One region of the Pantoea sp. E956-1 genome, then DNA from elsewhere that is predicted to be linked to it. Evidence: predicted binding sites of a transcription regulator. Region 1 holds the regulator's gene; each other region holds the start of a gene.

Region 1 (2,192 bases):
TTTGTCCGGGAAGGGCGCAGCGTCATCAAAAAAATGCTTGCCACCCGGCGACAGTGTCAGCAGCTGGCTAACGGCTGGCGCGGCCAGCTAAGCATTGCCGTTGACCGTATAGCCAAACCTCAGCGCACCCGGCAACTGGTCAAAGATTTCTATCGCCACTTTCCCGATATGGAGCTGATCATCAGCTATGAAGTCTTTAACGGTGTCTGGGATGCGCTGGCCGATGGCCGGGTCGAAGTGGCGATTGGTGCCACTCAGGCGATACCGGTGGGTGGACGTTTTGCTTTTCGGGATATGGGCACGCTTAACTGGCGCTGCGTTGTCGCTCCCCATCATCCACTGACGCAGGCGAGCCAGATAGATGACGATACGCTGCGTAGCTGGCCGTCGCTGGTGCTGGAAGATACGTCACGCGCGCTGCCGCGTCGTATGACATGGACGCTGGATAACCAGCGCAGGCTGGTGGTGCCGGAATGGCAAACCGGGCTCGAGTGCGTGCAGGCGGGATTGTGTGTGGCGATGGTGCCGGGTCATCTGGCCAGGCCACTGCTCGACAGTGGCGAGCTGGTTGAACTGACGCTGCCGGTGGCGTTTCCGGACAGCCCGTGCTGCGTCAGCTGGGCAGAGGATCGCGCATCACCGGCGACAGGCTGGTTGCTCAGCTATCTGGGTGATGCGCAAACACTTAATCAGGAGTGGTTAAGCGAGCATTAACGGCGATAGTCGCGGAACGGGCCATCTGCCACGGAACGGCGCTCAATCAGCGTGGGATGGACCTCAATCGTTTGTGACACTTCGCGTTTACTGGTAATGCGGTCCAGCAGCATTTCCAGTGCTTTCTCACCCAGCTGGGCTTTAGGCTGATGCACGGTGGTCAGTGCCGGTGCGAAATAGCGGGCGTTGCGCACATTGTCATAGCCGATCACCGAAATATCCTGCGGGACGCGCAAACCCATTTCATCGGCAGCGCAAATCGCGCCCATCGCCATGATGTCTCCTCCACAGAATACTGCCGTCGGACGCTGCTTCTGCGACAGGATCTGCTGCATCGCCTGATAGCCCGACTCCGGCTCAAAGTCACCCTGCACAATCCACTCGGCGCGCGGCTGAATACCCGCTTCTTCCATCGCTTTCAGGAAACCGGCATGACGTCCGCCACCGGTGTTACGCTCCATCTGTCCGGGGATTGCACCAATATCCCGGTGTCCGCGTTCAATCAGATAGCGTCCTGCCAGATAGCCGCCCTGGAAAGCATTATCCAGTACCGTATCGGTGAAGTCAGCGCGCGACTCGCCCCAGTCCATCACCACCATCGGAATATTGCGGTTCTCTTCCAGCATCTGCAGCAGGTCGTCCGGGTATTCAGAGCACATCACCAGCAGCCCATCGACGCGTTTCTGCGCCATCATGCTGAGATAGGCGCGCTGTTTTTGCAGATCGTTATGCGCATTACCCAGAATCAGCGTATAGCCTTTATCGAAACAATGATTTTCGACCGCTTCGATAATTTCAGCGAAATAGGGCGCTTCGCTGGAGGTGGCAAGCAGGCCCAGCGTCTTGGTGTGGTTCACTTTCAGGCTGCGCGCTACGGCGCTTGGCGAGTAGTGCAGTTCCTTAATCGCCTGCCAGACCGCGTTGCGCGTCTCTTCAGCCACAAAGCGGGTTTTATTGATGACGTGCGAAACGGTGGTTGTCGAGACGCCAGCGCGTTTTGCCACATCTTTAATTGTTGCCATGAAAATCGGACTCCAGTGCTTATCTAACTCTATGATAAGCGTAGTGTTAAACGTTTGCGTCTGCTCAGGGTTTTTTCCGTAAAAAAGCAGCTTTCCTGGCCAGTAAACAGGCCGCTGGCGGAATAAAAACGCCTGAAAACGTGCGCAAACGGAATCAGGGTTGCGCGCGTTGCGCAACAAAGGCGGGATTCTAACAAGGCTGAACGGATAAAACGAGATTTTTACCGGGCCCTGTGGGAAAATGCGATATCCCCACTAATTGTGTGTCTAAGGAGCAAGCAATGAGTACCGATCTTAAACTGGCATTAATGACCACCACGGGCTGTCTGCTGATGATTGTGGCTTTTAGTTTTACCGCCATTTTGCACTAATAAAAAAAGCCGGGCATATCCCGGCTCTCTTTTTGTTTGTTCTGCTGCTCAGCGTATGGTTTTCGGCGTCATCACCCGACGGGCA
Region 2 (2,192 bases), on a different contig from region 1:
AACTGGATTACGCCATTGTTCTGACCGAAGCAGGAGTTCGGGAAAGTATTAAACAGCGCGGAGACAAAGGAGTTGAGGCCATTCGCCAGCACGCCGCCTTTCAGGCGTTTCATATAGAGAGGGCCGCTGACCGGCTGCTCCGACACATCCGAGGTGGCGGTGATATCGCCGATCGTCTCCAGAGAGGTCACCATAAACACCAGCATCAGCGGAATGAGCAGATTCCAGTCGAAGCCCAGCCCGTAATAGAGCGGGGTCGGCACCACGATCAGCGGCTGATCGGTGGGGATGCCGGCGGCAGGCAGCATGCCCATCGCCCAGGCCAGCAGATAGCCCACGGCCATGGCAATGACCAGGGAGGCAACGCGCAGGTAGGGATTCTTCTGCCGGTTAAGTAGCACGATCACCAGCAGCACAGCCCCTGCCAGCATCAGATTTTTCGGCGCACCAAAAGTATGGTCGTTAATTGCGCTGAAACCGCCGCCAATGGAGGTCAGCCCCACCTGAATCAGCGACAGGCCGATAATCATCACCACGATACCGGAAACCAGCGGCGTAATGATCCGGCGCGCCAGGTGCAATACGCGTGACAGCACCATTTCGGTACAGGAGGCGACCATCAGCGTGCCAAACAGCGCCGCCATCATGGTGGGCACGTCAGCGCCGCCATTTTTTAGCGCCATGCCGCCCATAATCAAGGGCGTAACGAAGTTGAAGCTGGTGCCCTGAATCGACAGCAGGCCCGAACCCACCGGTCCCCATGTTTTGATTTGCAGCAGTGATGCCACACCCGATGCAAACAGCGACATGCTGATCACGTGCCGGGTATCCTCTGCGGGCAGCCCTAACGCCTGACAAATCAGAATCGCGGGGGTAATGACCGCGACAAACATCGCCAGCAGATGCTGACCGGCGGCAAACAGCGTTTGCGGCAGAGGAGGACGATCCTCAAGACGATAAATCAGTTCGCTTTGCGTGGCGGAAGGCTGTTCTGGCTGCGGATTAGTGGACATCTTCTGTTCTTCCCAAAAAATAATGTGGCGATTGTAATCATCCGCAGGCTAAAAGCAATCGTTTGCCCGGCGTGGTTCAAAATGCCGAATCAGGTGGGGTTCGTTCAGACGTTGGTATAACGGGTGTTCTCTGGCAGCCAGCGTTCAATCAATGCGCTGGCCTGCTCGGGATAGTGCTGGTGGATGTGGCGCGCCACACGCTGAACTTCGGGCACCATCGCCGCATCGCGCAGCAGATCGGCCACTTTAAATTCGGCGTTGCCGGTCTGTCGCGTGCCCAGCAATTCACCCGGCCCGCGAATCTCCAGATCGAACTGGGCAATAACAAATCCGTCATTGCTGTCGCGCAGCACCTGCAAACGCTTTTGTGCCGTCTTGCTCAGCGGCGCTTTGTAGAGCAGCACACAGTGCGATGCCACGGCGCCACGGCCCACACGGCCCCGCAGCTGATGCAGCTGCGCCAGTCCTAACCGCTCCGGGTTTTCGATAATCATCAGGCTGGCATTCGGCACGTCTACGCCGACCTCAATTACGGTCGTCGCCACCAGCAGCTGCAGTTCATTCGCTTTAAACGCCTGCATTACCGCCTGTTTTTCCGCTGGCTTCATCCGGCCATGCACCAGTCCGATATTTAAGTCGGGCAGCGCGGTTTTCAGGGATTCCCAGCTGGCTTCTGCCGCCTGCGCTTCCAGCAGTTCTGACTCTTCAATTAGCGTGCAAACCCAGTAGGCCTGACGCCCTTCGCGGCAGGCATGCTCAACCCGCGCCACAATCTCATCACGTCGGGTATCGGGTATAGCCACCGTGGTCACCGGTGTACGTCCCGGCGGCAGCTCATCAATGGTTGAGGTATCGAGATCGGCATACGCGGTCATCGCGAGGGTGCGCGGAATTGGTGTGGCGGTCATGATCAGCTGATGCGGATGGAAGCCCTGCTCCTCACCTTTCTCCCACAGCGCCAGTCGCTGGTGGACGCCGAATCGATGCTGCTCATCAATAATGACCAGTGCCAGACCGTTGAACTGCACCTGCTCCTGAAACAGAGCGTGTGTGCCCACCACCATTGCCACCTGACCGCTGGCTATCGCTTCCTGCTGTGCCAGGCGGGCTTTGCCTTTCTGCTTTCCGGCCAGCCAGCCCACCTCAATGCCCAGCGGCGCAAACCACTGGCGGAAGTTA
Region 3 (2,192 bases), on a different contig from region 1:
AACACCTTCTCAATGTGCGCCGCGTTGAGACTGTCACCGATGCGCTTCTGGAAGGCCAGTCCACGCCCCATCACGACCTGCTCGCGTCCCTGCTCATCCTGAACCATCACCACGTTGTTATTAAGAATTTTGGCGATTTTCATCGGAACCCCAGAAACAAAAAAACCTGACATCCGGCAGAGGCCAGAAATCAGGTTTTGCCTGCCTAAGCAGTAACAATCCAGTTCGGGCACTCTATCAGTTTTCGTCGTGACCTCAATCTGTCAGGGCAAAAAGCGTGACAGCGATCGAAATCCTCTTATTAACTTAAAAAGTGACCACCGTGTTGAGGTCAGTCACCCAGGCATCCTGCGTGTGGGTGATACCCGCTGGACGAAGCCAGTACGGAAGCCCGGGTTGCAGTTCCGGTCAGGAAAAGGGGATTGACGCCCAGTGGAATGAAAACTCACGGTTTGGGAGGAAGATGGTCATGCGAGGAAGGTCGTCTGAAAAATCGACTAATGGACTGCAGTATCTGCTCAATGCCATTTAGCAATTGAAAACATACCGCTTAAACGCTTTTGTCACTGTACACAATGTATTGATTTATCGAACGAAAAATTCTTAACGTGTGAAATAGTTCAACTGAGCGTCAGGCTCCGTTATGCAGGGTAAAAGAATGGAAGGAAGGCTATCAGTAAAGATAGTTAGCAGGAGAACAGCTTGAACCGTTATTCAGAAACAGCAACGCCGGAAGGTTCGCTTCCGGCGTTGGGGCAATTACGCGGCTTTAACGGCGCGTACTTTCTTTGCAGCAGGCTCTTCTGACTGCTCAGCGGTGCCATCGTCTGATACCGCTTCTGGCTGAGAGACGGCTGCTGCCGTTTCCGGCAGCTTGCTGGTGCGCAGAATATGCTGAACCGCATCTTTCTGCTCGGCAATCAGCAGGCCCAGCGTTTCCGCCTGAGATTCTTCCATTGCAGGTTGATGCTGTAACAGCCAGTCGGTGAAGGCTTCGGCCATATCGAGCATTTTGTCGTAGGCATCGGCCTCTTTCTTATTGGCAAACGTCATCTTCTCTTCACCCTTTCTGACTACTACAAATTTTGTTTCAACAGCCATCTTTTCGCCCTCAGGTACTGTGTATACATACAGTATATCATGCCGGTCATGCTTTGCCAGCAGAGAATAGAGTTTATCGGTTGTGCACGGGCTAACCTTATCCTGGCACAGACTTTTTTCATTTTTCCTGACGCATTCTCTGCCGCGAGGTCGGGCGACTACACCAGAAGCTCTTCAAGAAACATCGCCAGCGCCTTGCGCGGATCGTCCTCTTCCGAGACGATCACCTCGATCCCCCACTGCCCCAGCACCTCTTTGGCTACCGGATTATTGCGGTTGGTGAACAGGTACGATTTTGGCCGTGCGGTTGCCAGCCCGGTGCGGCCCCACATCTTGGTCAGACGGTAAAACAGCAGGCGAATATTGAAATCACTGATGCTGTAGCCAACAAAGAGTACTGAGTTGCCCATCACATCGTGAGTCAGTTTGATGTCGAGGGGCGAATCAAAATAGAGGCGTTCAAAATAGCTGCTCTCATCGAGCACGATTGAGGTGTCATCATCGAAATCACCGTGCAGTTTGATGATGTGACGCTTGTCTTCGGTAAGCGAGACCAGGTCCGCGGCGTTGGCCACTTTATAGTAGGGTACGCCGTGCGCTTCATGCGCCGCTTCCAGCCAGCGATCGTAATTGGTGGTGTAGATACGCGAGAAGTTTCCCTGGGTAATCATGGTATGAATTTCAGAAGAGCGGACATCAATATCGGGGCGATGCCATTCGCGATCCATCCAGCTGCGCAGCGGGCCAAGCGAGCCTTTTTTCTGTTTGTAATACTCCGCCAGCGACAGGTGCGTGCCATAGGTATTGAAGATCTTTGGATCGTAACCCAGCTCATTAGCAAGATGCGCAATCAGTTCATGCCACTCGGGCAGGCCAAAATTGCGCGAAATACCGGCACCGGCAAACAGAATCAGTTTGCCGGAATCATAGGCGCGTTTGAGTTCAGGTTTCATGCCATGCCCCGCGAGGTTTTTAAAAAGGTGGCGAAGCGATCCAGCGCGATGCGCCGCATCGAGATCTCATTCTTGAGTTCGCCCATCTCTGCAAACGTCTGCTCATAGCCTTCGGGAATAAAGACGCAGTCCCACTGA
Region 4 (2,192 bases), on a different contig from region 1:
AACCGGTACCCTGACGCTGGGCAAGCCACAGCTGACGCAGATCCTGCGGTTTGGCACGACCAGCGAGTCAGAGATGCTGGCGCTGAGCGCCGCTGCAGAACAGGGTGCCACCCATCCGCTGGCCAGCGCTATCGTGGCGGCCGCGCAGGCGCGTGATCTGGTGATTCCTGACGCGCAGGATCAGCAGGTGCAGGCGGGACGCGGCATCAGCGCGAAAGTCGCTGGCCAGCAGATTCAGCTGCTGACGCCCGGCCATGCGCCCGGTCTGACGCCGCAGCAAAATGCGCAGATAGCGCAACAGGAAGCTGAAGGTGAAACTCTGGTGGTGCTGATGCGCGATGGCGAAGCGCTGGGTGCGCTGGCTCTGCGCGATCAGCTGCGCGACGATGCCGTCGAGGCGTTAAAGGCGCTGAAAAAGCTGGGTATTGAGAGCCTGATGCTCACCGGCGACAATCCGCGCGCTGCGGCGACCATAGCCCGCCAGCTGGATATTGATTATCGCGCCAGTCTGCTGCCCGCCGATAAAGTCGCGGCGATCCGTGAACTGAGTCAGCAACAGCCGCTGGCGATGGTCGGGGATGGCATTAACGACGCACCAGCAATGAAAGCGGCAACGCTGGGCATTGCGATGGGCAGCGGCACCGATGTGGCGCTGGAAGCGGCCGATGCTGCCCTGACGCGTAATCAGCTCAGCAATCTGGCTCCGATGATTGCGCTGGCACGCTGGACTCGGCGCATCATCCGTCAGAATATCGGTATTGCGCTGGGGCTGAAGGCGATTTTCCTGGTTACAACCCTGCTGGGTCTGACCGGACTCTGGCTGGCGGTGCTGGCGGATTCGGGTGCGACCGCGCTGGTCACCGCCAACGCGCTGAGGTTACTGCGTCGCCGCGCCTGAGCAGGCGGCTACTGATCAGAAGAGTGAGGTTAACGGCGGCCTGTACGGCTGTCGTTAACCCGCCATGCCTTTGCGGATCAGAAACTGATAGGGCAGCGTGTCGGTTTGCTGCGCCAGCAAGCCATGTTCCATAAAGCGGCAGAAGCCGGGAATATCGCGCGTGGTGGCCGGATCATCGGCGATGATCAGCAACGTCTCGCCATCCTGCAGGCTGCGTACGGTTTTGCGCACCATCATCACCGGCTCCGGGCAACGCAGGCCACGGGCATCCAGCTGATGGTCGGCAGAGGAAAAAGCATCGCTCATAATCAACTCGGTTCAGGTAAGGGGCGCTCATTCTAGCGCGTGCTGGCGGTGAAGCAAGGCGATAACGATTGCGCTAAAATTAACCATTGCATAAAAAGCACAACGCGGTAAGATGCCGCCGTTTTTTGCTCATAAAACTGCCAGGCGCTGCCCGAACGGCGTCCCGCAATGGGTTCCCTCACCCCAACATTAAAAAGGTTGAATATGCTCGCATTTTCTTCACGTCAGCGTATGCATGCGCTTTTCTGGTTATCGCTGTTTCACCTGCTGGTGATCACTTCAAGTAACTATCTGGTTCAGTTGCCCATTTCAGTGTTTGGCTTCCACACCACCTGGGGTGCATTCAGCTTCCCGTTTATCTTCCTGGCGACCGATCTCACCGTGCGTATTTTTGGCGCACCGCTGGCCCGACGCATTATTCTGGCCGTAATGATCCCGGCGCTGTTTATCTCTTACAGTGTCTCGGCGCTGTTCTATCAGGGTGAATGGCAGGGCTGGCAGGCACTGGAAGTGATGAATCTGTTTGTTGCCCGTATCGCCTGCGCCAGCTTTATGGCTTATGCGCTGGGTCAGATCCTCGACGTTCATGTCTTCAACCGTCTGCGTCGCTTGCCACAGTGGTGGATTGCGCCGGGCTGCGCTATGTTCCTGGGGAATATCAGCGATACGCTGGCCTTCTTCTTTATCGCCTTCTATAAAAGCCCCGATGCGTTTATGGCTCAGCACTGGGTTGAGATTGCCCTGGTGGATTACAGCTTCAAAGTGCTGATCTGCATGGTCTTCTTCCTGCCCGCCTACGGCGTGCTGCTCAACGCGGCGCTGAAGCGTCTGGCTGAACGCCAGACCGCCCGTCAGGTAAATTTCGGCTAAGAGTTTGTTCCATCAGGCGTAATGGGTGCAGGCAGTCTGGACACGGACAGTGCGCAATAACCGGAACGTACAGGGAGTACGTGTGGATGACTCGCTGTGCTCGCCCCTTCAGGGCCGT

Evidence for each region. Region 1 encodes PurR, which represses purine synthesis genes. Its sites were predicted from a motif close to CANGCAAACGTTTGCNTG; they were not measured.
Region 2: the regulator PurR is predicted to act here: its motif matches at 1,065-1,082, upstream of AC0T7J_RS24480 (nucleobase:cation symporter-2 family protein).
Region 3: the regulator PurR is predicted to act here: its motif matches at 1,189-1,206, upstream of AC0T7J_RS11255 (YebG family protein).
Region 4: the regulator PurR is predicted to act here: its motif matches at 1,367-1,384, upstream of AC0T7J_RS15835 (7-cyano-7-deazaguanine/7-aminomethyl-7-deazaguanine transporter).

What each region holds. Positions count from the first base shown of each region.
Region 1 is NZ_CEUYZP010000001.1:158,759-160,950, forward strand. Features, by position in the region: gene punR (DNA-binding transcriptional activator PunR) at 1-714, shown strand, start outside; gene purR (HTH-type transcriptional repressor PurR) at 711-1,736, opposite strand; gene cydH (cytochrome bd-I oxidase subunit CydH) at 2,018-2,107, shown strand; gene AC0T7J_RS00790 (C40 family peptidase) at 2,156-2,192, opposite strand, start outside.
Region 2 is NZ_CEUYZP010000016.1:94,450-96,641, reverse strand. Features, by position in the region: gene AC0T7J_RS24480 (nucleobase:cation symporter-2 family protein) at 1-1,013, opposite strand, end outside; gene recG (ATP-dependent DNA helicase RecG) at 1,118-2,192, opposite strand, start outside.
Region 3 is NZ_CEUYZP010000003.1:136,390-138,581, reverse strand. Features, by position in the region: gene licT (BglG family transcription antiterminator LicT) at 1-143, opposite strand, end outside; gene AC0T7J_RS11255 (YebG family protein) at 760-1,101, opposite strand; gene AC0T7J_RS11250 (SIR2 family protein) at 1,260-2,054, opposite strand; gene AC0T7J_RS11245 (non-canonical purine NTP pyrophosphatase) at 2,051-2,192, opposite strand, start outside.
Region 4 is NZ_CEUYZP010000006.1:115,372-117,563, reverse strand. Features, by position in the region: gene AC0T7J_RS15845 (zinc/cadmium/mercury/lead-transporting ATPase) at 1-898, shown strand, start outside; gene tusA (sulfurtransferase TusA) at 953-1,204, opposite strand; gene AC0T7J_RS15835 (7-cyano-7-deazaguanine/7-aminomethyl-7-deazaguanine transporter) at 1,409-2,074, shown strand.